Regions from separate parts of the Granulicatella elegans genome, predicted to be linked through region 2. Evidence: predicted binding sites of a transcription regulator. Region 2 holds the regulator's gene; each other region holds the start of a gene.
What was found. The regulator Rex, encoded in region 2, represses fermentation and respiration genes when NADH is low (regulators of the CRP and FNR family bind a similar motif). The targets are predictions, from matches to a motif close to TTGTGAANTANTTCACAA.
Positions count from the first base shown of each region.

Region 1: adhE (bifunctional acetaldehyde-CoA/alcohol dehydrogenase) is a predicted target of Rex. The motif match lies at 2,303-2,320, and genes of this name have one in related genera.
Region 3: pdhA (pyruvate dehydrogenase (acetyl-transferring) E1 component subunit alpha) is a predicted target of Rex. The motif match lies at 5,845-5,862, and genes of this name have one in related genera.

Region 1 covers NZ_CP085953.1:1,448,504-1,456,548, forward strand. The annotation lists gene LK443_RS07210 (AMP-binding protein) at 1-599, opposite strand, end outside; gene gtfA (sucrose phosphorylase) at 756-2,198, shown strand; gene adhE (bifunctional acetaldehyde-CoA/alcohol dehydrogenase) at 2,333-4,972, shown strand; gene LK443_RS07225 (ISL3 family transposase) at 5,053-6,372, opposite strand; gene LK443_RS07230 (metal-dependent transcriptional regulator) at 6,662-7,069, shown strand; gene LK443_RS07235 (DRTGG domain-containing protein) at 7,107-8,045, shown strand, end outside.
Region 2 covers NZ_CP085953.1:1,096,457-1,104,501, forward strand. The annotation lists gene uvrB (excinuclease ABC subunit UvrB) at 1-79, shown strand, start outside; gene LK443_RS05475 (hypothetical protein) at 107-250, shown strand; gene LK443_RS05480 (Asd/ArgC dimerization domain-containing protein) at 213-518, shown strand; gene LK443_RS05485 (ABC transporter ATP-binding protein) at 714-2,459, shown strand; gene LK443_RS05490 (ABC transporter ATP-binding protein) at 2,449-4,194, shown strand; gene LK443_RS05495 (ABC-F family ATP-binding cassette domain-containing protein) at 4,278-6,221, opposite strand; gene LK443_RS05500 (redox-sensing transcriptional repressor Rex) at 6,477-7,112, shown strand; gene LK443_RS05505 (IS1182 family transposase) at 7,377-8,045, shown strand, end outside.
Region 3 covers NZ_CP085953.1:1,374,800-1,382,844, forward strand. The annotation lists gene LK443_RS06840 (ribonuclease HI family protein) at 1-126, shown strand, start outside; gene LK443_RS06845 (glutaredoxin) at 139-420, shown strand; gene LK443_RS06850 (DUF1294 domain-containing protein) at 479-691, shown strand; gene LK443_RS06855 (YoaK family protein) at 702-1,379, shown strand; gene LK443_RS06860 (cysteine hydrolase family protein) at 1,376-1,897, shown strand; gene LK443_RS06865 (hypothetical protein) at 1,913-2,104, shown strand; gene LK443_RS06870 (thioredoxin domain-containing protein) at 2,117-2,467, shown strand; gene LK443_RS06875 (DUF2130 domain-containing protein) at 2,501-3,853, shown strand; gene LK443_RS06880 (B3/4 domain-containing protein) at 3,865-4,575, shown strand; gene dinB (DNA polymerase IV) at 4,648-5,706, shown strand; gene pdhA (pyruvate dehydrogenase (acetyl-transferring) E1 component subunit alpha) at 6,021-7,127, shown strand; gene LK443_RS06895 (alpha-ketoacid dehydrogenase subunit beta) at 7,130-8,045, shown strand, end outside.

The DNA.
Region 1 (8,045 bases), 350 kb from region 2:
TTTGAAAAAATACTTTTTTGGAAAGCAGTTCTCCATCCCATGCTATTAGCAGAGTGTGCAATTAGTTTAGGAATACCGGTTGTACCAGAAGTGTGTGTCATATAACTAATTTCATTTGGATTAAGAGAAACGAAAGGGGTAATGGTTTCAGTTTGTTCTTGGATATCTTGTATAGAAAGAGCCTTCGCTTTATTCTTTTCTTGTAAAAGCATCACTTTCTCTGCTGTTTCATCATCATAAATTAACCAAGCATCTTCTAATCGGTCGAAAAATGTATCGATAATGGGAGTAGGAAGATGAGCAGAAGTCATGACAGGAATAGCTCCTAAATAAGAGATTGCACAAGCTAACCAATATGTATCGACAGCAGAAGATTTGTATACCATTACCTTTTCTGTTGCTTTAATTCCTAAACTAACTAATTGGAAGGCACGTTTTTGAATGAATTTCAAACTTTCTTGATACGTAGTTTTTAATCCAATTTCAGGAAAAGCAGATAACATTTCATCAATATAAATTTTTTTATCTGGAAAATTAGAACAAGCTTTTTCATAATTTTTGTATAAGTGTAAAGGTTCATGTTCGTATATATTAGGCATAATAACTTCCTTTCAAAAATAGTCTTTATCCAGTATACAGGAGAGATATAAAATTTGCAAAAAAATTTAAGCATAGCAGTATGCAAACGCTTTAATTTTTGGTAAAATATATTTATGCAACCGGTTTAATACTGGTACGAATAGGAGTTGATAAATGTGCAAATAAAAAACGAAGCAATGCTGATTACTTATTCAGATAGCTTAGGGAAAAACATGAAGGATCTAAAATTTGTTTTAGAAACTTACTTTAAAGAATCAATTGGAGGAGTACATTTACTTCCATTTTTTCCTTCAACAGGTGATAGAGGATTTGCACCAAGTGATTATACGACAGTTGATCCAGACTTAGGAAGCTGGGAAGATGTCGATGCATTAGGAGAGCAATATTACTTAATGTTTGATTTTATGATTAATCATATTTCTCGTGAATCAAAATTTTTTCAAGATTTCAAAAAGAATCATGAAAATTCTCCTTATAAAGATATGTTTATTCGTGTGCATGAATTTTTCCCACCAGGACGTCCAACACAAGAAGATATTGATTTAATTTATAAGAGAAAAGATAAAGCGCCTTTCCAAACAGTTCATTTCGAAGATGGTACAACAGAAGAAGTATGGAATACATTTGGCGAAGAACAAATTGATTTAGATGTCAAAAAAGAAATTGTAAAAGCATTTATTCGTGAAACGATTAAAGATATGGCAAGTCACGGATGTTCTTTAATTCGTTTAGATGCTTTTGCCTATGCTGTGAAAAAATTAGATACAAATGATTTCTTTGTAGAGCCTGAAATTTGGGATTTATTAGATGAAGTACGTGCAGAAGCTGCTAAATATCAAGTAGAATTATTACCTGAAATTCATGAACATTATTCGATTCAAATGAAAATTGCAAATCATGATTATTTCGTTTATGATTTTGCATTACCAATGGTTGTGTTATATTCACTTTATAGTGGGAAATCAAATCGCTTAGCTAATTGGTTAAAAATGAGTCCAATGAAACAATTTACAACATTAGATACACATGATGGCATTGGTGTTGTAGATGCAAGAGATTTATTAACAGATGAAGAATTAGATTATACTTCAGAACAATTGTATAAAGTTGGTGCGAATGTTAAGAGAGTGTATTCTAGTGAGAAATATAATAACTTGGATATTTATCAAATTAATAGTACTTACTATAGTGCATTAGGAAATGATGATGCCAGTTATTTATTATCAAGAATTTTACAATGCTTTGCTCCAGGAATTCCTCAAATTTATTATGTAGGATTATTAGCTGGAGAAAATGATATTGAACTTCTTGAAGCAACAAAAGAAGGACGTAATATTAATCGTCATTACTATACGTTAGAAGAAATTGAAAAAGAAGTTGAACGACCAGTTGTTAAACAATTAATATCATTATTACGCTTTAGAAATACTTCAAAAGCATTTGATTTGGAAGGGAAAATTGAAATTTCAACTCCAGATGAATCAACGATTGAAATTGTTCGTACAAGTGCTGATCAACAAACGAAAGCTCGTCTAGTAGCAAACTTAACAACAAAAGAATTTACGATTGAAGAAAATGGTGTAACCATTCAATTGTAAAATAGCAGTTATAAAAATCTGTTTTCAATCTTAATGAAATAATTTTCTTTTAAAAAAATTGTTTTCTCCTATTTACAAAATGAAGAAAATAGGTTATTATAATTATGTGATAAAAATAACAAGCAACGGAGGAAATCACAGTGACTGAAGAGAAAAAAGTAGTAGACTCTCAAAAAGAAGTGAATGAATTAGTAGAGAAAGGGCTAGTAGCTTTAGAACAATTTAGATTGCTCAACCAAGAACAAGTTGACTATATTGTAGCTAAAGCATCAGTAGCAGCTCTTGACCAACATGGTGTGTTAGCAGCACACGCTATCGAAGAAACTGGTCGTGGAGTATTCGAAGATAAAGCGACTAAAAATTTATTTGCATGTGAACACATAGTTCATAATATGCGTCATACGAAAACCGTTGGAGTTATTGAAGATGACGAAGTAACAGGTTTAACATTAATCGCAGAACCAGTTGGGGTTGTATGTGGTATTACACCAACAACTAACCCAACATCAACAGCAATTTTCAAATCGTTAATTGCATTGAAAACACGTAACCCTATCGTATTCGCATTCCATCCATCAGCTCAAAAGAGTTCAGCTCATGCAGCTCAAATCGTTCGTGATGCAGCGATTGCAGCTGGAGCACCTGAAAACTGTATTCAATGGATTGAACACCCATCAATTGAAGCAACAAATGCTTTAATGAATCATGATGGAATTGCAACTATCTTAGCAACAGGTGGTAACGCAATGGTTAAAGCTGCTTATTCATGTGGAAAACCTGCTTTAGGGGTAGGCGCTGGTAACGTACCTGCTTATGTTGAAAAATCAGCAAACATTCGTCAAGCTGCTCACGATATCGTAATGAGTAAATCATTTGATAACGGAATGGTTTGTGCTTCGGAACAAGCAGCTATTATTGATAAAGAAATTTATGATGAATTTGTAGCAGAATTAAAGAGCTACCACACTTATTTTGTATCTAAAAAAGAAAAAGCATTACTTGAAGAGTTCTGCTTTGGAGCAAAAGCTAACAGCAAGAACTGTGCTGGTGCTAAATTAAACGCTAATATCGTAGGTAAACCTGCTGCATGGATTGCAGAACAAGCAGGATTCTCAGTTCCAGAAGGAACAAACATTTTAGCAGCTGAATGTAGCGAAGTAGGGGAAAAAGAACCTTTAACTCGTGAAAAATTGTCTCCAGTCATTGCAATCTTAAAATCAGAATCTCGTGAAGATGGTGTTGAGAAAGCAAGACAAATGGTTGAATTTAATGGTTTAGGACACTCTGCAGCTATTCATACAGATGATGCTGATTTAGCAAAAGAATTTGGACGTATTGTTCGTGCGATTCGTGTAATCTGGAACGCTCCATCTACATTTGGTGGTATCGGGGATGTTTACAATGCCTTCATTCCATCTCTAACATTAGGTTGCGGTTCTTATGGACGTAACTCAGTTGGTGATAACGTAAGCGTTGTGAATCTATTAAATATCAAAAAAGTAGGGAGACGTAGAAATAATATGCAATGGTTTAAAGTTCCTTCGAAAATCTATTTCGAACGTGATTCAATTCAATACTTACAAAAAATGAAAAATGTAGAACGTGTAATGATCGTAACAGACCAACAAATGGTTAACTTAGGATTCTTACAACGTGTCATTGAACAATTAGAATTACGCCCTAACAAAGTACTTTATGAAGTATTCTCAGATGTTGAACCGGATCCAGACATTACAACAGTTAACCGTGGTGCTGAAATTATGAAATCATTTAAACCAGATACAATCGTAGCTCTTGGTGGTGGTTCTGTAATGGATGCTGCTAAAGTTATGTGGATGTTCTACGAACAACCTCAAATTGACTTCCGTGATTTAGTACAAAAATTCATGGATATTCGTAAACGTGCATTCAAATTCCCTGAATTAGGTGAAAAAGCTAAATATGTTGGTATCCCAACAACTTCAGGTACAGGTTCTGAAGTAACTCCATTTGCTGTTATTTCTGATAAAGCAAATAACCGTAAATATCCTTTAGCAGACTACTCATTAACTCCAACAATTGCAATTGTTGACCCAGCATTAGTTATGACAGTTCCAGGATTTGTTACAGCAGATACAGGTATGGACGTGTTAACTCACGCAGTTGAAGCATATACTTCAACATTAGCGAATGACTACACTGATGGTTTAGCATTACAAGCAATCAAGTTAGTATTTGAAAACTTAGAAAGTTCAGTTAAAAATGGAGACTTCGTATCAAGAGAAAAAATGCATAATGCTTCTACAATGGCTGGTATGGCATTTGCCAATGCATTCCTTGGAATGTCTCACTCAATGGCTCATAAAGTTGGTGGATTCTTCCATACAGTTCACGGACGAACAAATGCAATCTTACTTCCATATGTTATCCGTTACAATGGTACTCGTCCAGCTAAAACTTCTACATGGCCTAAATACAACTACTACCGTGCAGATGAAAAATTCCAAGACATTGCTAGAATGTTAGGATTACCTTCATCAACTCCTGAAGAAGCAGTAGATGCATTAGCAAAAGCTGTTTATGAATTAGGAGAACGTGTAGGAATTGAAATGAACTTCAAAGCTCAAGGTATTGATGAAAAAGAATGGAAAGAAACAATCCGTGAAATCGCAATGTTAGCTTATGAAGATCAATGTTCACCAGCGAACCCTCGTTTACCAATGGTTGCTCATATGGAAGAAATTCTTGCAGATGCATACTATGGATACAAAGCTCGCCCAGGACGTTTAAAATAATCGATTAAACAGATATCAAGCGTAGTAGTTTTTTGGGCTCTTTGTCAAATAGGGTTGATGAAACAATTTTAGTGAAGGAATTAAGCAGCGTCAGGTTGCTTAATTCCTTTTTTAGTTGTTGGAGTAAATAGTTTAGACATTAGTAGAATTCTATTTCTAAAATGAGTGAAACTAGTGTAGCCATAAGCGTTTTTTTTAAGTACTTTTATCTTGTTGTTAATCCCTTCAATAGGTCCATTTGAAAGTGTTGGATACTCACAAGAATTTTGTAAATACGGTAAAAATTTCTTAAATGTTTGGAGAACACGATTTAATCCATCAGACAGAAGTTTTGGTTGTACACTCATCAATTCTTCTTTAAATTCAATGAAATTTCTCTCTTTAAAAGCTTCTCTTAATTGATGTACTGTTTCATATTCTGGTTTAAGTGAAGGTACTTCTTGTAATAAATAATCTACAATTCCTTGAGAATGCGTTAACCAATCGAATAATCGGTAATAGCTGTAGTGATAGGATTGAAGGTCATCTCGATTTTTTAAGATTAGTTTCCAGTAACGTTTTAATTTATTATAAAGACGTCTGTCTTTATAACGTACTTGATTCATTTTTCTTGTTCTTGTCTTGTTTAATTCTCTATTTAAAGCTTGAATAATATGGAATGAATCAATAATAATTTTAGCCTTAGGGAATAAATGTTTAATCACTTTAATGTATGGAGCATACATATCAATCGAAATTGTTTTAACATTTAAGCGAGTTTGTAAAGGAAATCGGTTGAAATAACGAACTAAATTCTCCATTTTTCTATCTTGAACAACATCAACAAGTTGATGAGTAATAGCGTCACAATAAGCAAAACTCATACTAGCTTCAGCGGAGGCTACAGACTTAAATTCATCCCAACACATATGTTCAGGTAACTCATTTAAAGGTTTAATTCTAAGAGATTCAGCAGTTTCATTGACAACTCTACGAACAGTATGAACGGAAACATTCATTTCTTTGGCAATATGGGATTCAGAAACTGTTTCGCAAGCTTTAACTTTAATTTCATTTTTTACATTTTTAGAAATAAAAGCATTAAGGTCTACAATACTAGTTGTATCAGCAGTAAAACTATGAGAGCATTCACGGCAGAAGAAACGCTGTTTTCTTAATTTAAGAAAAGCAGGCAATCCAGAAACCGGATTAAGCGTAATTCTAGAAGTACGAGTACCGTTTTTAACAATAGAAAAATCACGCTTTACACAACCACACTTAGGGCAAGCATCTGGGCAATAGGTATAGGTAGCGAAGAAAAACAAGCTTTTTTTCTTCTTAAAATACCCTTCTTCTACATTATCTTCCCATTTTACATTTTTATCTTTGATTTGTAGCACAACTTCTTGTATAGTAGTCATAGGGTTTCATCTCCTCTTAAATAGTTTAGACGCTTTTAATATAAGGGATGAAGCCCTTTTTGTATACACTAAAATAGGGTTGGTGGATTTTCTCCATCAACCCTATAAATTATAGAACCGTTTTTTGACTATTACGCTTTTTCTTTATATAAAATTTTACTGATTAGAATCAATACTAATACAGATGTTCAGTTTATTTTAATACAGTTTTGTGGTATACTATTGGAGGAATAAAAGGTTATTCAATCTTTTAAATAAGTTGTCAGTGAGGATTAAAGGAGGAAACAATATGACCCCTAATAAAGAGGATTATATCAAGGTAATATACAAATTAGGCGGTAATCATGAAATCGTTTCTAATAAGTCAATCACTAAGATGCTTCAAATATCAGCAGCGTCTACAACTGAGATGCTCAATAAGCTAGTAACAGAAGATTATGTAGTTTATGTAAGATATAAAGGAGCTAGACTGACAGAAAAAGGGATTTTATTTGCTGAACGTTTAATTCGTACACATAAAATATGGGAAGTATTTTTAGTACAGTCATTAGGATTTTCACCAGATGAAGTTCATGCGCAAGCAGAAGTTTTAGAACATGCCTCTACACCTGAATTGATTAATCGTTTAGTAGATTTTCTGGATGATCCTACACATTGTCCACATGGAGAAATTATTCCTACAATACATGAAAATTAAGCAATGCATGAAATAAATACTGATTTGGAGGGGAAATATGTCAACCAAACATCAACGAATTATTGAATACATTGAATCTTTGCCTGTTGGTGAAAAAATTTCTGTCCGTAGTATCGCTAAAAATATGCAACTAAGCGAAGGTACTGCTTATCGTGCGATTAAAGCAGCAGAAAATTTAGGAGTAGTCTCAACTATTGAACGTGTTGGGACAATTCGAATTGAACGTAAATCTAAAGAAAATTTTGAAAAACTTTCTTTTGGTGAAATTGTAAAAATTATCGAAGGGGAAGTATATGGTGGTTCTGAAGGTTTAGATAAAATTTTAAATCGATTTGTAATCGGTGCGATGACAGAAGATGCGATGACTCGTTATATTCATCCAGAATCATTAGTGATTATTGGGAATCGTAAAGAAGCTCAATTATTAGCACTTGAACAAGGGGCAGCTGTATTAATTACAGGAGGATTTACTGCATCAGATGAATTGATTCGTAGATCTGATGAATTAGCAATACCGGTAATTGGAACAACTTATGATACATTTACCGTTGCGTCACTGATTAATCGTGCAATGACGGATCAACTGATTAAGAAAAAAATCATAATTGTGTCAGATATTTATACGGATTATTCACACACACATTATTTAATGATTGATGATACAGTGGAAGATTATAGAAAAATGAATCACAAAACTGGAAATTCTAGATTTCCTGTTATTAATCATTCTAATCGTCTTGTAGGAATTGTAACAGCTAAAGACGTTATTGGAAAAAGTGATCATCTTGTTGTTGAAAGAGTGATGACGAAAAATCCAAGCGTGACTAAATTGCATGCCAGTGTTGCCAGTGTTGCCCATTCTATGATTTGGAACGGATTAGAAATGCTTCCTGTTGTTCAAGATAATATGGAATTATTAGGTATTATTTCTAGACAAGATGTGATGAAAGCTATGCAATTAGCGCAACGTCAACCT
Region 2 (8,045 bases):
AGCTAAAGACTTGAACTTTGAAAAAGCCGCCCAACTTAGAGATATGATATTAGAGCTTCGAGCGCAATATAAACTATAGGGAAAAGGATCAAAGAGAAGATTAATTATGGTAAATATTGCAATTGTAGGTACAAAAATGATTCAAGAGACTCGTAAAATTTTAGGGTTAGAAGAATCAGTGGTAGTTACTGCAACTTGTGTGTGTGCCTGTTATGAATTCACATTCAGTAGAGAACAATGTCACTTTTGAAAAAGATACGATTCCGGAAGAAATTCGTGAAATGTTATCGAAAGCTTCTGGTGTTGTAGTAGTGGATAATTCTGCTAATAATGAATATCCAACGCCTTTAATGACAACTGGTCATGATGAAGTGTTTGTTGGACGAATTCCTCGTGATATTTCTCAACTGAATAGTTTCCATATTTGGTGTTTTGGGGATAATATTCGTAAAGGAGCAGCAAGTAATGCAGTACAAATTGCGGAGTTAATTGAACAAAATGAACTACGTAGAAAATGACTTTTCTACTTTTGGCGTGTTGTAATGAGGGTGCGTATGAGAGTATGACTTTTCTGTGGTAGCACTAGGACGAAAGCAGCCTCGCATTCGTGAGTCTTGTGTTACGATGAAAAGTCATTTTTTGTATCTTCATTTGCAATTTTATTTGAGTTTGTTACAATTTAATTGGGAAATTTTTGAATAAGGAGTAAGTTTTTGAAGTCATTATGGAAATATGCTAGTTATTATAAAAAAGAAAGTTTGCTAGCACCGTTATTTAAATTGTTAGAAGCTAGTTTTGAATTATTTGTGCCATTAGTGATGGCGCAATTAATGGATGTTGGAATTGCTCAAAATCGACCGTCCTATATTTTAACGATGTGTGGGTTGCTCATTCTTCTTGCGGTGATTGGTCTAGTCGTTTCGATTACTGCACAGTATTTTGCTGCTAAATCTGCGACTGGCTTTGCTAAGAAATTACGTTATGCTTTATTAGAAAAAATTACAACATTAGATTTTTCAACCATTGATCAACTTGGAACGGATTCACTCATTACAAAAATGACAAGTGATATTCAACAAGTTCAAACAGGTTGGAATTTATTTTTACGCTTATTACTTCGCTCACCGTTTGTAGTTTTAGGGGCAATGATAATGGCGTTTATTGTAAATGTTCAAGCAGCTTGGGTATTTGTTGTGACAATTCCTGTTTTAGCCATCATTATTTATACGATTTTATTGAAAACGATTCCCCTATTTACAAAAGTACAAGAAGGAATGGATCGTATTACTCAAAAAACAATGGAGAATTTAACAGGAGTGAGAGTTCTTCGGGCTTTTAATCGAGTAGAAATGGAACAAAATACTTTTCAAGTTGAAACAAATGCATTAGCGAATCAGCAAAAATTCGTCAGTTATCTATCGAGTTTAACGAATCCAATGACGATGTTGATGATTAATATTGCGATTATTGTGTTATTACAATTAGGAGCTGTGCAAATTGATTCAGGAATCTTAACAAAGGGACAAGTCATTGCGTTAGTAAATTATATGTCTCAAATATTATTAGAGTTAATCAAATTAGCAAATTTAACCATTCAAGTAACACGTTCCATTGCAAGTGCGAAGAGAATTGAAGCAATATTGACAATTGAACAAACGGATGAGGTTGCAAAAGAGTTGGATAGCTTATCTTCAAAAGAAGAGACAGAAATTGTACTTTCATTTGAAAATGTTTCTTTGAAATATGAAGGAGATAGTCATGAAGTGCTAGAAAACTTAACTTTTTCTCTGAAAAAAGGGGAAACTTTAGGTATTATTGGGGGGACAGGAAGTGGGAAAACTTCACTGATTTCATTGATTCCTAAATTTTATCGACCAACAAGTGGAACGATTCGTATGAATGGGCAAACCCTAGAAACTATTCCAACAGAAGAATTAAGACAAAAAATAGGGATTGTTCCACAAAAGGCAGCTTTATTTAGAGGAACGATTGCTGAAAATTTAAGATGGGGAAAATTAGATGCTACAATTCAAGAATTATATGAAGCATTAGAAATTGCCCAAGCAAGAGAATTAGTTGAACAAAAACCAAATCAATTAGAGTATGTATTGGAACAAGAAGGAAGAAATCTATCTGGTGGACAAAAGCAACGCTTGACGATTGCTCGGGCAATCGTTAGAAAGCCAGAGGTTTTAATATTAGATGATAGTTTTTCGGCTTTAGATTATGCAACAGATGCAGCATTAAGAAAAGCCATTGCAAAAGCTCCATTTCAACCAACAACAATCATTGTCTCTCAAAGAGCGGCTTCAGTGATGCAAGCTCATCAAATTATTGTGATGGAAAAAGGAAAAATCGTAGGAATTGGAACTCATGAAGAGTTACTAGAAACAAATGCGATTTATCAAGAAATAACTGCCTCACAATTTCAGAAGGAGGAACAGCCTCATGGAGCATGAAAAAAGGGAAGTGTATAAAAAATTATTTCCGTATTTAAAACCATATGGTTTTCTTTTACTATTTTCTCTATTGTTAGCAATGGTGAGTGTGTTATCTAGTGTATGGATTCCAAAAGTCATCGGTCAAACAATTGATGCGATGATAGGAGTTGGAGAAGTACAATTTTCTATTGTCACCAATGGCTTATTATGGATTTTAGTGCTATCATTAATCAGTATGGTGAGTCAATATGTGATGAGTTTGTGTCATAATCATATTGCTTATGGCATGGTGAAATCATTGAGAGATGATGTTTTTATTCATTTATCTAAAATGCCTCTGAGTTATTTAGATATCAAAGCACATGGTTCTCTTCAAAGTATTGTAATCTCGGATACGGAGCAAATGGCAGATGGACTATTGCTAGGATTTTCTCAATTATTTACAGGAATCTTAACAATTATCAGTACATTATTTTGGATGTTTAGTATTCAACTGACAATGACAGTAGTTGTCCTTCTTTTAACGCCTATTTCATTTGTTGTTGCATCCTTTATTGCTAAAAAAACTTATCATTTATTTCATGATCAATCCATATTAAGAGCTGAACAAACAGCTTTTACTCATGAAACGATTACTGGGATAAAAGTAGTTCAAGCCTATAGTCAAGAAGAAAAGGTGTTAGAAACTTTTGATGAGATAAACGAAAATTTAGCAGAACGTTCATTAAAAGCTATTTTCTACTCTTCTATTACGAATCCAGCGACTCGTTTTGTGAACAGTTTAGTGTATACGGTAGTAGGATTAGTTGGAGCATTTTTTGTATTGAACTCTCAATTAAGTATTGGGCAATTAGCAGCATTTTTAACGTATGCGAATCAGTATACAAAACCTTTTAATGAAATTTCAGGTGTGATGACTGAGTTTCAAAATTCAATTGCTTGTGCAAGTCGTGTATTTGAATTGATGGAAGATCCTATTGAAATGGAAGAAGGGAAAGAAATCCAATTACCAGAAAGAATTAAAGGGGAAGTCTTATTTAAACAGGTGTCATTTTCTTATCAAAAAGATCAATCATTAATCGAGAATTTTTCTTTAGAGGTAAAACCGGGAGAAAAAATTGCGATTGTAGGACCAACTGGAAGTGGAAAGAGTACACTGATTAATTTATTAATGAGATTTTATGAAGTCGATAAAGGAAATATTATAATTGATGGCATCTCCATAAAAGACATGAGTAGGCAGCAACTCAGACAATTATTTGGAATGGTTTTACAAGAAACATGGTTGCAATCGGGGACAATTCGAGAAAATTTATTATTAGGAAATCCCAATGCAACAGAAGAAGAAATTCAACAAGTATTAATCCAATGCCAATTAGATAAAATGATTGAAAAGCTACCACAAGGATTAGAAACACCTCTTCATCGACAAGGGGAAGACTTCTCACAAGGACAGCGACAACTCTTGTCCATTGCTCGAGTCATGCTAAGTCAACCATCGATGCTTATTCTTGATGAAGCAACTTCTTCTATTGATACAAGAACAGAGTTGAAAATTCAACAAGCTTTCCAAACATTGATGGAAGGGAAAACAAGTTTCATTGTGGCTCATAGATTGTCAACGATTCAAAATGCAGATAAAATATTAGTGCTGAAAGATGGACAAGTGATAGAACAAGGAACACATGAAGAACTGATTGCAAAGCAAGGGTTCTACGAACATCTTTATCAAAGCCAATGGATGAATGAGTAAGAGTTTAAAAAGACTTTTCTTCAGTAGCATACATGTCGTAAGCTACGAGGAAAAGTCTTTTGATTTTTGTTTGAGAGAAATGATTAAGCTTGGAATTCTTCTAAAGCTAAGCTAGCTTCTTCCCACTCCATCATTACTTCTTCTAATAATTCATTTAAGGTTTGTAAAGTTTGTTGAAGTTCACTAGAACGAGTAGGATTCGTATAAACTTCTTCTAATGTTAATTCTTCGTGAATGGAAGAAATTTCTTGTTCGATTTGATGAAGTTTTTCTTCTAGTTGTTCCACTTGTCTTGCTAAAGTACGAAGTTGTTTTTGTTCTTCTTTTGAGCTTAAGTAATTTTTCTTTGTATCGGTTAAAGCTACTTCTGCTTGAACGACAGGAGTGGTTTCTTCTTGTTTTAAGGCTTCAAGCTCTTGTTTCTTTTCAATATAGTAATCATAATCTCCTAAATATAAGGTACTTCCTTCAGGAGTGATTTCTAAAATAGAAGTTGCCACTTGATTAATGAAATAACGGTCGTGTGAAACAAAGCAAATTGTTCCATCATATTCAATAAGAGCTTGTTCAAGAACTTCCTTACTATCGATATCTAAGTGATTCGTAGGTTCGTCGAGTAATAAGAAATTATCATGTTCTAATGAAAGTTTTGCTAAAGCAAGTCTTGCTTTTTCTCCCCCACTTAATTGAGCAGTGGATTTTTCTACATCTTTTCCTGAAAATAGGAAACTTCCTAAAATGGTACGAATATCTTTTTCGGGCATCGTCGTATGTCGGCTCCAGAGCTCTTCTAAAACAGTTGTTTTAGAGTTTAGTCCACTTAAATTTTGATCATAGTAACCGACTTGAACATTAGCCCCGAATGAACTTTCTCCAGCAATCCATGGAATTTCTTGTGTTAGAGATTTTAATAAAGTTGATTTTCCAATTCCGTTTGGACCAACAATCGCAACGGCTTCTTGTTTGCGGATATTTAAATTGATTGGACCTGATAGCTTTTGTCCGTCATATCCAATAAAAGCATCTTGCACAATTAAAACTTGATTTCCAGGTTCTTTTTGCACAGAAAATGAAAAACGAGCAGATCTAGAGTCGGACTGAGGTTTTTCGATTCGTTCCATTTTTTCTAATTGTTTTCTACGGGATTGAGCTCGTTTCGTAGTAGAGGCACGAACAATATTTTTCGCAACAAATTCTTCTAATTTTTGAATTTTCTCTTGTTGTTTTTCATAAGCTTTCTGTTGTAGTAAGAAACGATTTTCACGTTCAGTGACATAGTATGAATAATTGCCTTTATAATAATCGCAAGTGTGATGATGAATTTCATATACTTCTTGACAGACTTTATCTAAAAAGTATTGGTCATGGCTGACAATAAGTAGTGACACAGGTGAAGATTTTAAATAATCTTCTAACCATGTTAATGTTTCAATATCTAAATGGTTGGTAGGTTCGTCTAAAATTAAGACATCATGTTTTTCTAATAAAATTTTAGCTAAGGCTAGACGAGTTCTTTGCCCGCCGGATAATTGTTGAATAGGTTTATCATAGTCTTCTGGATAAAATTGGAATCCATGTAAGACAGAGCGAATTTCACCTTCATAGCCATAAGCATTCATTTTATTTAATTGTTCTTGTAAATCATCGTAACGTGTTAATGTTTGTTGGTAGAGAGATTCATTGGCTAATACGTCTGGATTTCCTAATTTATCAGCTATTAAAAGAGCTTCCTTTTTTAAAGTTTCAATGCCTTTAAATAATTCAATCATTTCTTCCCAAATTGTATTTTCAGAATCTACGGAAGCATATTGATCTAAGTAACCGATGGAAAGGTCTTTTTTCTTACTGACCATTCCTAAACTAGGTTCTTCGATTCCTGCCAAAATTTTTAATAATGTTGATTTTCCGGTTCCGTTTCTTCCCACTAATGCAATACGAGAACGTTCTTGGACTTCAAGGGAAATATTTTCAAATAGTACATCAGGACCAAAATGTCTAGCTAGCCCTTGACCTTGTAATAAAATCATGTCATAATCCTCTTTCTATGCAGTTTCAAATTTATTCTATCATACAAGTGAAGAGGACAAAAGTTTTTACTATTTATTTATTAATTGTAAGAATGAGAAAAAATCACAATATTGTTTAGTTAAGAAAATTACAAGATATATGTAGAATAAAATTTACAAATGCAATAATTTATGTGAAAACAAGCATATTGCTTGTGAAAAATATGAAACTTATGCTAGAATGTTTATGAAATTTGATACAAAGGAGATTGAAAAATGAAAAAAGTTGAAATTCCAAAAGCTACCGCAAAGCGCTTGGCAATTTATCATCGTTATTTAAGATTTTTACATGATGCAGGGAAACGTCGTATTTCTTCAACAGAATTAAGTGAAGCAGTAAAAGTTGATAGTGCAACAATTCGTCGTGACTTCTCTTATTTTGGAGCGTTAGGGAAACGTGGTTATGGTTATGATGTGGAGTATTTATTAGATTTCTTTAGTCAACAATTAAATCATGATCGTTTAACAAATGTTGCTTTAGTTGGAGTAGGTAATTTAGGGCAAGCTTTATTAAATTATAATTTCCATCAAAGTAATCATGTAAGAATTAGTGCTGCGTTTGAAGTGGACGAAAGTATGGTAGGGAAAATTGTGAGTGGAGTTCCAGTTTATTCTATGAATGATTTAGTAGAACAACTTCGTGTACAACAAATTCAAGTGGCAATTTTAACAGTTCCTCAAGAAGTTGCTCAAGAAACTGCTAATTTATTAATCGAAGCTGATGTTCGTGGTATTTTAAACTTTACACCGCTTCGTTTAACTGCACCGGATCATATTCGTGTTCAAAATGTTGACTTAACAAACGAATTGCAAACGTTGATTTATTTCTTAGACAATAACAATATTCATTAATCGTAAAAACATCTTGTAAATGTGAGGAGCATTTATGAGATGTTTTTTTGCGTAAATGACTTTATCTATAGTAGCAGAAAGGACGGCAGCAAACCTTCGGTTTCATGCCTAAGAGGCTGGGCAAAAAGTCTCAAAAATAGAAGAAAGCACTATAAAATTCTGAAACAGGATTTTATAGTGCTTTTTAGTCTTATAAATTAAACATAGGAGTCTACCTCTGTTATAATAAGTTTGAATGAAATAAAATAAGAAAGGGTGACTCCTATGTACAAAAATTATACCACACCAACAGATACTTTAGAACTAAATTTTACATTAACCGTCCCTAAAAACCACATTGCTCAATTTATTAATCAGTTTGTAGATTCTATTCCAGATTCTATTATCTTTCCTAATACAACATCAAAAATGGGTAGACCTGCTCATCATCCTCGTATGTTATTAAAAATGATTCTCTTCGCTTATACTCGTTCTACGTATAGTGGTAGAAAAATTGTTCAATTAAATGAAGAAAATATTCCGATGCAGTGGCTTTCTCAACAAACTTATGTCTGTTACCATGTTATTAATAATTTTAGAAGTAATGAACAGTTTTCCTCTATCATTAAAAACATTTTCGTATACTTTACTTTATTACTCCAACACTATCATATTATTGATTCAGATAGTTTATTTATTGATGGTACAAAAGTTCAAGCAGATGCCAATCGTTATTCATTTGTATGGCGTAAAGCTATTGAAAGATATGATGAAGCTTTAAATGAAAAAATTAGTACATTATATGATCAATTAATTCAAAATCAAGTGAATATTGCTTTATCAGAAGAAGAAAAAATTACTGAATATGGTGTTCATGCCATGATTGAAGCTACTAATAACTCTCTAGAACAGTTAGAAGAACTCATTGAAGAAGAACCTAAACATATTGTTGGT
Region 3 (8,045 bases), 280 kb from region 2:
CTAAAAAAAGTTCAGAGAGAACGAAAGAATTTTCCACAATTATTTTTAGAATGGATTCCTGAAAAAGAAAACCGAGGTGCTGATCAATTAGCAAGACAAGCTTTACAACAAAACCTAGGAAGATAGGGAGTTTTAAAAATGGAAGAACATGTATTATATTTTAGTAGCTTATGTCCAGATACTAAAGCTTTTGTAGAGGAGTTACAAAAACAAAATATTAGCTATCGTGAGGTAGATATCACTGCAAGTATAGTAAATTTAAAAGAATTTATTCGTTTAAGAGATGATAAACCACAATTTGAAGGTCGTAAACAATGGGGAATGATTGGTATTCCATGTTTAGTGACTAAAACAGGTCAATATATTTTTGAAATTGGTCAATTAAATGGAACAAGTTGTGAGGCTGTACCAGTTGAGTAATCTGCCCATTATACTGTTAGGTTATTTTTTAGGGGTGAATCTTTTCTTATTCATTTTAATGGGAATGGATAAACGGGCTGCCAGACGAAATAAATGGCGAATACCCGAGAGAAGATTATTAACATTAGGACTGATTGGTGGAGGATTCGGTGGAATACTAGGAATGCTCGTTTTTCACCATAAAACTCACCGAATTTATTTTACCATTTGTTATGGAATCAATGTGTTTTGTTGGGGAATTGCTTTCCTATATTTTACGCAACAATTTTAAGGGGGAAGAGATGAAGCAACAAAAAGGAATATTATTTGCAATATGGATTGGACTTCTAAGTGCCCTTTCAGGATTCGTAAATATTACAACATTATTATTGTATGAAAAGCCTACTACTCATATGACGGGGAATGTTTCAGGAGTATTAATCCATGCGATGTCAGGTGAAACAAGTCATGCACTTACATTACTATCGATTATTATTAGTTTCTTAGTAGGTGGAGTTTGTTGTGGAATGATTTTTTCTGAAAAAGTTTTCCGCTTTGCAAACCGATATGGAATATTACTGATTGTATTAGGTTTGTTATTAGGAATCAGTTTTTGGTTACAATTAGAAGTTTTATGGATTTATCAATTAGCTTTTACAGTCGGGGTTCAAAATGGTATGTTTATTTATTACCGTGGGATGATTGTAAGAACCTCTCATTTTACGGGCTATTTAACGGATACAGGATTTGCGATTGGTAGATGTCTAAGAGGTCATCGTAAGGATAAAATAAAAATAATTTTTTATAGTTTAAGTATGTTGTTCTTTTTATTTGGCGGAGCATTAGCATTTGAAATAGCAACTTGGTCTAAAGAATTATTACTATTTGTCATTAGTCTTAGTTATGTATTTGTAGGTGGATATTATTTCTTATTCCGTCATTTATATGTATATTATCATTTGTTGGAGGAAGAAGCATGACCGATATTTTAGTTGTAGTGGATATGCAAAAAGATTTTGTCGATGGAGTATTGGGAACAAAAGAAGCAGTAGCCATTGTTCCTAATGTAGTGACAATGATTCGAGAGTTTTCTGGTAAAGTATTTTATACTTTGGATACTCATCATGAAAATTATTTAGAAACAGAAGAAGGGAAAAAATTACCAGTCGTTCACTGTGTCAAAGGAACTCCAGGTTGGCAATTAGATGCAACCGTACAAGAAGCTCTAATAGAAAAAGAAGCTGTTGGCGTTGAAAAACCTACTTTTGGATCGACAACATTAATGGAATTATTAAAGGAAATTCCTTCCATTAGCTCTATTACATTTTTAGGTTTATGTACAGATATTTGTGTCATTAGCAATGTCTTATTAGCAAAAGCTAACTTTCCTGAAGTACCGATTCATGTAAGCTCGACTTCATGTGCAGGGGTTACCCCTCAAACTCATCAGCAAGCATTGGAAGCTATGAAAATGTGCCAAGTGAATGTGGTAGAATAAAGTGTAGGTGAAAAAATGGATTCTAAAGAAAAATTAAAAGAACTAAATGTCCTGAATGCTATCATGTTAGTAGCAATTCTAATTGGGATTGGAATAGGAATTATCATTCAAGAATTAATCGGTGGAGTAGCGATTGGAATGCTCGGTGGGTTTATCACACGATTAATTTATTTAAGAAAAAAATATAAGGATATTAATCCAAAATAAGGAGAAATGAATATGTCACAAGAATTTTTTGAAGCAGTGGAAAAATTTGAAAATAAATCAATTAACGAAGTAGAAAGCTTCATTTCAAGTGGAGAAGAAGTAGTGTTATTTATCGGACGTCCAACTTGTCCCTATTGCCGTCGCTTTGCTCCAAAAATGAATGAAGCACGCCAAGCTTTAAATAAATCAGCTATTTTTGTCAATAGCGAAGATGTGACACAACTCAATGAGATTCAAGCTTTCCGCCAAAAATATGGTATTCCAACAGTACCAGGTTTATTAGTGGCTAAAGGTGGAGAGGCTCGTGTAGTTTGCGATTCATCAATTAGTGTAGAAGATATTGTTGCATTCGTTAATAAATAAGACTATTTTAATTTGAAAGAGGAGGAGAATTGTATGAACGAAATTAAATGTCCGCACTGTCAAAAGGTTTTTACCATTGATGAACATTCTTATGCAGATATTGTAAGTCAAGTTCGTAATCAAGAATTTACACAAGAAATTCATCAACAATTAGAATTCGCAAAAAAACAATTTGAAACAGAACAACAGTTAAAATCTCAACAAGCTCAATCTCATTTTGAAGAGAAATTATCAGATTATAAACAACAAATTGCTCTCTTAGAACAAGAGTTAAAACAGGCTAGTCAGAAAACGGAAGTTAAAGTTGAAAAAGAAAAACATAAATTAGAATTGGAATTATCTAAACTTCAACAAGAACAAGTGGTTTCAAAACAAGAATTGACTCAGCAATATCAAGAAAAAATTACGCAGCAAGAACAATTCATTCAATCTCTTCAAGCAAAAATTGACGCACAAGAAACAAAAGAAGCCTTGCGAGTTTCGCAGTTATCTGCTGAAAAAGATCGAGTTATTGCTGATTTAGAAGCGAAAAATCATTTGCAAGAAAAAGAGCAAGAAGTTCAAGCAGCTGCTTTAAAAGAAAAATATGAATTAGAATTACGTCAAAAAGACGAAACGATTGCCTTTTATAAAGATTTTAAAGCAAAACAATCGACAAAAATGGTCGGTGAAAGTTTGGAACAACATTGTGAGATTCAATTTAACCAATTAAGAATGACGGCTTTTCCAAGAGCAGAATTTGGTAAAGATAATGATGCTAAAACAGGAAGTAAGGGCGATTATATTTACCGAGAATATGATGATTTTGGAAATGAAATTTTATCGATTATGTTTGAAATGAAAAATGAAAATGATCAAACAGCAACGAAAAAGAAAAATGAACATTTCTTTAAAGAATTGGATAAAGATCGACATGAGAAGAATTGTGAATATGCGATTTTAGTTTCTTTATTAGAAGCAGATAATGAACTATACAATAATGGAATTGTGGATGTCAGCTATATGTATGAGAAAATGTACGTTGTAAGACCTCAATTCTTTATTCCAATCATTACACTATTAAGAAATGCAGCGTTAAATTCATTAAAATATAAACAAGAATTAGCGCAAATGAAAGAGCAACAATTAGATATCACACATTTTGAAGAAGACTTGCTAGCATTTAAGACAGCCTTTTCTAAAAACTATGAATTGGCGAGTAAGAAATTTAAAACAGCCATTGATGAAATTGATAAAACAATTTCTCATTTACAAAAAACAAAAGATGCGTTGTTATCATCTGAAAATAATTTAAGATTAGCGAATAATAAAGCAAATGATTTGACGGTTAAAAAACTCGTCAAAAATAATGCAACAATGAAACAGAGATTTGAAGAATTAGAATAGGAGAATGGAAGATGACAAAATTTATTGTAGAACCAGAATTTTGGGAATTATTTCCAGAAGGTCAAGTAAATGTATTAGTATTAAAAGGGATTAATAATACTGTAGATGAAACAGAAGATCCTTATTTTGAAGGAATTTTACAAGAAGCATGCAAAAAAGCTCAAGTTCATTTTACTGAAGAAGTGTTTAGTGATAATTTTGTCATTCAACAATGGAGACAAGCCTATTCTAAATTCAAAACGAAAAAAGGAGCACGTTCTTCTATTGAAGCATTGTTAAAACGTGTGTCTCAAGGACATACATTCCGTTTGATTACTCCATTAGTAGATATTTATAATAGTATTTCTATTGAATATGCTGTTCCATTAGGTGGAGAAGATTTAGACAAAATCCAAGGAGATTTACGATTAGGGAAAGCTAAAGGCGGAGAAAGTTTCTTCCCATTAGGAGCTGAAGAAGATTCACCAGCATTAGAAGGTGAAATTTGCCACTTCGATAATGAAGGAGCTGTATGTCGTTGCTTGAATTGGAGAGAAGCGAAGAGAACAATGTTACAAGAAGAAACAACTAATGCGGTTCTTATAATGGAATCTGTTACAAAAGATCAAGCTGAAAGAGCAACACTTGCGATGGAAGCATTAAAACAACGTTGCGAAGAGTACTTCAATGTAACAGGAGTAAGTTCAATTGTAACGCCTGAAAATAGCGAAGTTGAATTATAATAGGAAAGTGGTAGAGCATCCGTTCTGCCACTTTTTCAATGGTTTAGGAATACAAAAGGAAGGAGGAAACAAATGCGTAAAATATTACATATTGATATGGATGCTTTTTTTGCATCTGTTGAACAAATGGACCATCCACAGTTAAGAGGAAAACCAATTATTGTTGGTGGAAAAGTAAACCAACGTGGAGTGGTGGCAACTTGTTCTTATGAAGCAAGAGCATTTGGAGTCCGTTCTGCAATGCCAACAAGTAAGGCGATTCGATTATGTCCAAAAGCAATCATTATTCCTCCGAATTTTGAGCGTTATCGAGAGTTAAGTTTACAAATTCGAGAAATATTTCATCGATATACACCTTTAGTAGAACCGATGTCCATTGATGAAGCATATTTAGATGTTACTGAGAATACGATGAATCAATCTTCTGCTACGATGATTGCTCGAGAAATACAAGAAGCTATTTATAAAGAAGTAGGATTAACTTGTTCTGTGGGAGTATCTTTTAATAAATTTTTAGCAAAAATTGCATCTGGTCAAAGAAAACCTGCTGGAATTACCGTGATTGACCAAGAATCATTTCCAGAATTTATAAAAAGTTTGCCAGTAGAAAAGTTTTTCGGAGTAGGTAAAGCAACTGCACAAAAATTACATCAGAAAAAATTATTTACTGGGGAAGATATTCTGAATTGTTCAAAAGAGTATTTAATCGAATCTTTTGGAAAGCAAGGAGAAGCACTGTATCGACAAGTAAGAGGAAAATCCAATGATCAATTAACATTGTATCGTGAAAGAAAATCTTATGGAAAAGAAGAAACGTTGTTAGAAGACACAACAGATGAAGAAGTATTACAATCATACATTGAGCAATTTTCCGAACAGCTTTCAAAATGGTTAAAGAAAAATAACCTTGCGGCAAAAACAATTACAATTAAATTAAAACAAAGTGATTTTGAAACAAAAACAAGAAGTAAAACACTCGAAACCTATGTTCAGAGTAAAGAAAAATTAGCTATAGAAGCCTATCACTTATTGATGGAGCAGTATAATAATGAATCAATACGCTTAATTGGACTGACAGTTTCTCAGTTTGAACAGACGCATCATTTATTTGAACAAGTGAAACTGTTTTAAAAAGATTAATACAGTTTTTAGAACAGTATATAACACAGAATCTGAACTAGATTTTTCATTTATTTTCATTAAAAATGAAAAATGTTAAAAATATTGCACAAAATTTTGTAAATAAATGTATTGTTTATAAAGAATTTTTTGTAATGCTATTCACAAAAAATAAAAATTAAAACTTGAACTTAATTACTTGCATAACTAAAAAAAGCATGGTAAATTAGTATATGAAAATAATAGAAATGATACAGAAATAATATTCTGTTTCTTCATTTTTATTATGAAGCACAATTTCTTAAAGAAAAGGGGAAACAAAAAGTATGGCAACGAAGAAAAAATTCGATCTCGATGCACTTTTCACACCAAATAACACGAACTTTGAAATGGTTCAAGTGTTAGATCCAGAAGGAAATGTTGTAAATCCAGATCTAGTACCTGATTTATCAGATGATGAATTAGTCGAATTAATGACTGATATGGTATGGTCACGTATTTTACATGAACGTTCAACAGCATTAAACCGTCAAGGACGTTTAGGTTTCTACGCTCCAACAGCTGGTCAAGAAGCTTCTCAATTAGCTTCAATTAAAGCAATTGAAAAAGAAGACGTATTATTACCTGGTTACCGTGATGTACCACAATTAGTAAAACACGGTTTACCATTATCACAAGCATTCTTATGGTCTCGTGGACATGTTGCAGGTAACATGTATCCAGAATCATTAAAAGCTTTACCACCACAAATCATCATTGGTGCACAATATGTTCAAGCAGCAGGTGTTGCATTAGGATTACAAAAACGTGGTAAGAAAAATGTAGCCGTTACTTATACAGGTGACGGTGGATCTTCACAAGGGGACTTCTATGAAGGAATTAACTATGCTGGTGCATACAAATCACCTGCTATCTTCTTCATTCAAAATAATGGTTGGGCTATCTCAACTCCTCGTGAATTACAAACAGCTGCTACAACTTTAGCACAAAAAGCTGTTGCTGCAGGTATTCCTGGTATTCAAGTAGATGGTATGGACCCATTAGCAGTTTATGCCGTAACTAAAAAAGCTCGTGACTATGCAGTTGCAGGAAATGGTCCAGTATTAATTGAAACAATCTGTTTCCGTTATGGTCCACATACATTATCAGGGGATGACCCAACTCGTTACCAACCAGAAGGTATTCAAGACGAATGGGCTAAAAAAGATCCATTAATTCGTTTCCGTAACTACTTAACAGCTAAAGGCTTATGGTCTGAAGAAAAAGAAAATGAAGTTATTGAAGCAACTAAAGAAGAAATTAAAGAAGCAATCAAAGAAGCTGATAAACAACCAAAACAAAAAGTTTCATTCTTCTTGAAGACAATGTTTGAAGAACCAACAAACGTTATCCAAGAACAAATTGATTACTTTGAAGCAAAGGAGAATAAATAATTATGGCACAAATGACAATGATTCAAGCCATTACTGATGCATTGGCTTTAGAATTAAAACGTGATGAAAATGTCCTAATTTTCGGTGAAGACGTTGGTAAAAACGGAGGAGTTTTCCGTGCGACTCAAGGACTTCAAGATGAATTTGGTGAAGACCGTGTATTTAATACTCCTTTAGCAGAATCAGGTATTGGTGGTTTAGCTATCGGATTAGCATTAGAAGGTTACCGTCCAGTTCCAGAAATCCAATTCTTTGGATTCGTATTTGAAGTGATGGACAGTGTTGTGGCTCAAGCAGCTCGTACTCGTTACCGTATGGGTGGAACTCGTCAAATGCCTATCGTATTCCGTTCACCATTTGGTGGTGGGGTTCACACACCAGAATTACACTCAGATAACTTAGAAGGTTTAGTAGCACAATCACCAGGTTTGAAAGTCGTTATTCCTTCAAATCCATATGATGCAAAAGGTTTATTAATTTCAGCTATTCGTGACAATGATCCAGTTGTTTACTTAGAACATATGAAATTATACCGTTCATTCCGTGAAGAAGTTCCAGAAGAAAGCTATACAGTTCCATTAGGAAAAGCAGCTGTAACTCGTGAAGGTACAGATGTTTCAATTATTACTTACGGAGCTATGGTTCGTGAATCTGTTAAAGCAGCAGAAAACTTAGAAAAAGAAGGTATTTCTGTAGAAGTTATTGACTTACGTACAGTTTCTCCATTAGACTTAGATACAATTTTAGCTTCAGTTCAAAAAACTGGACGTGTTGTAGTTGTACAAGAAGCTCAACGTCAAGCAGGTATTGGCGCAATGGTAATGTCTGAAATTTCAGAACGCGCAATTTTACACTTACAAGCTCCAATCGGACGTGTTGCTGCACCAGATACAATTTTCCCATTTGGTCAAGCAGAAA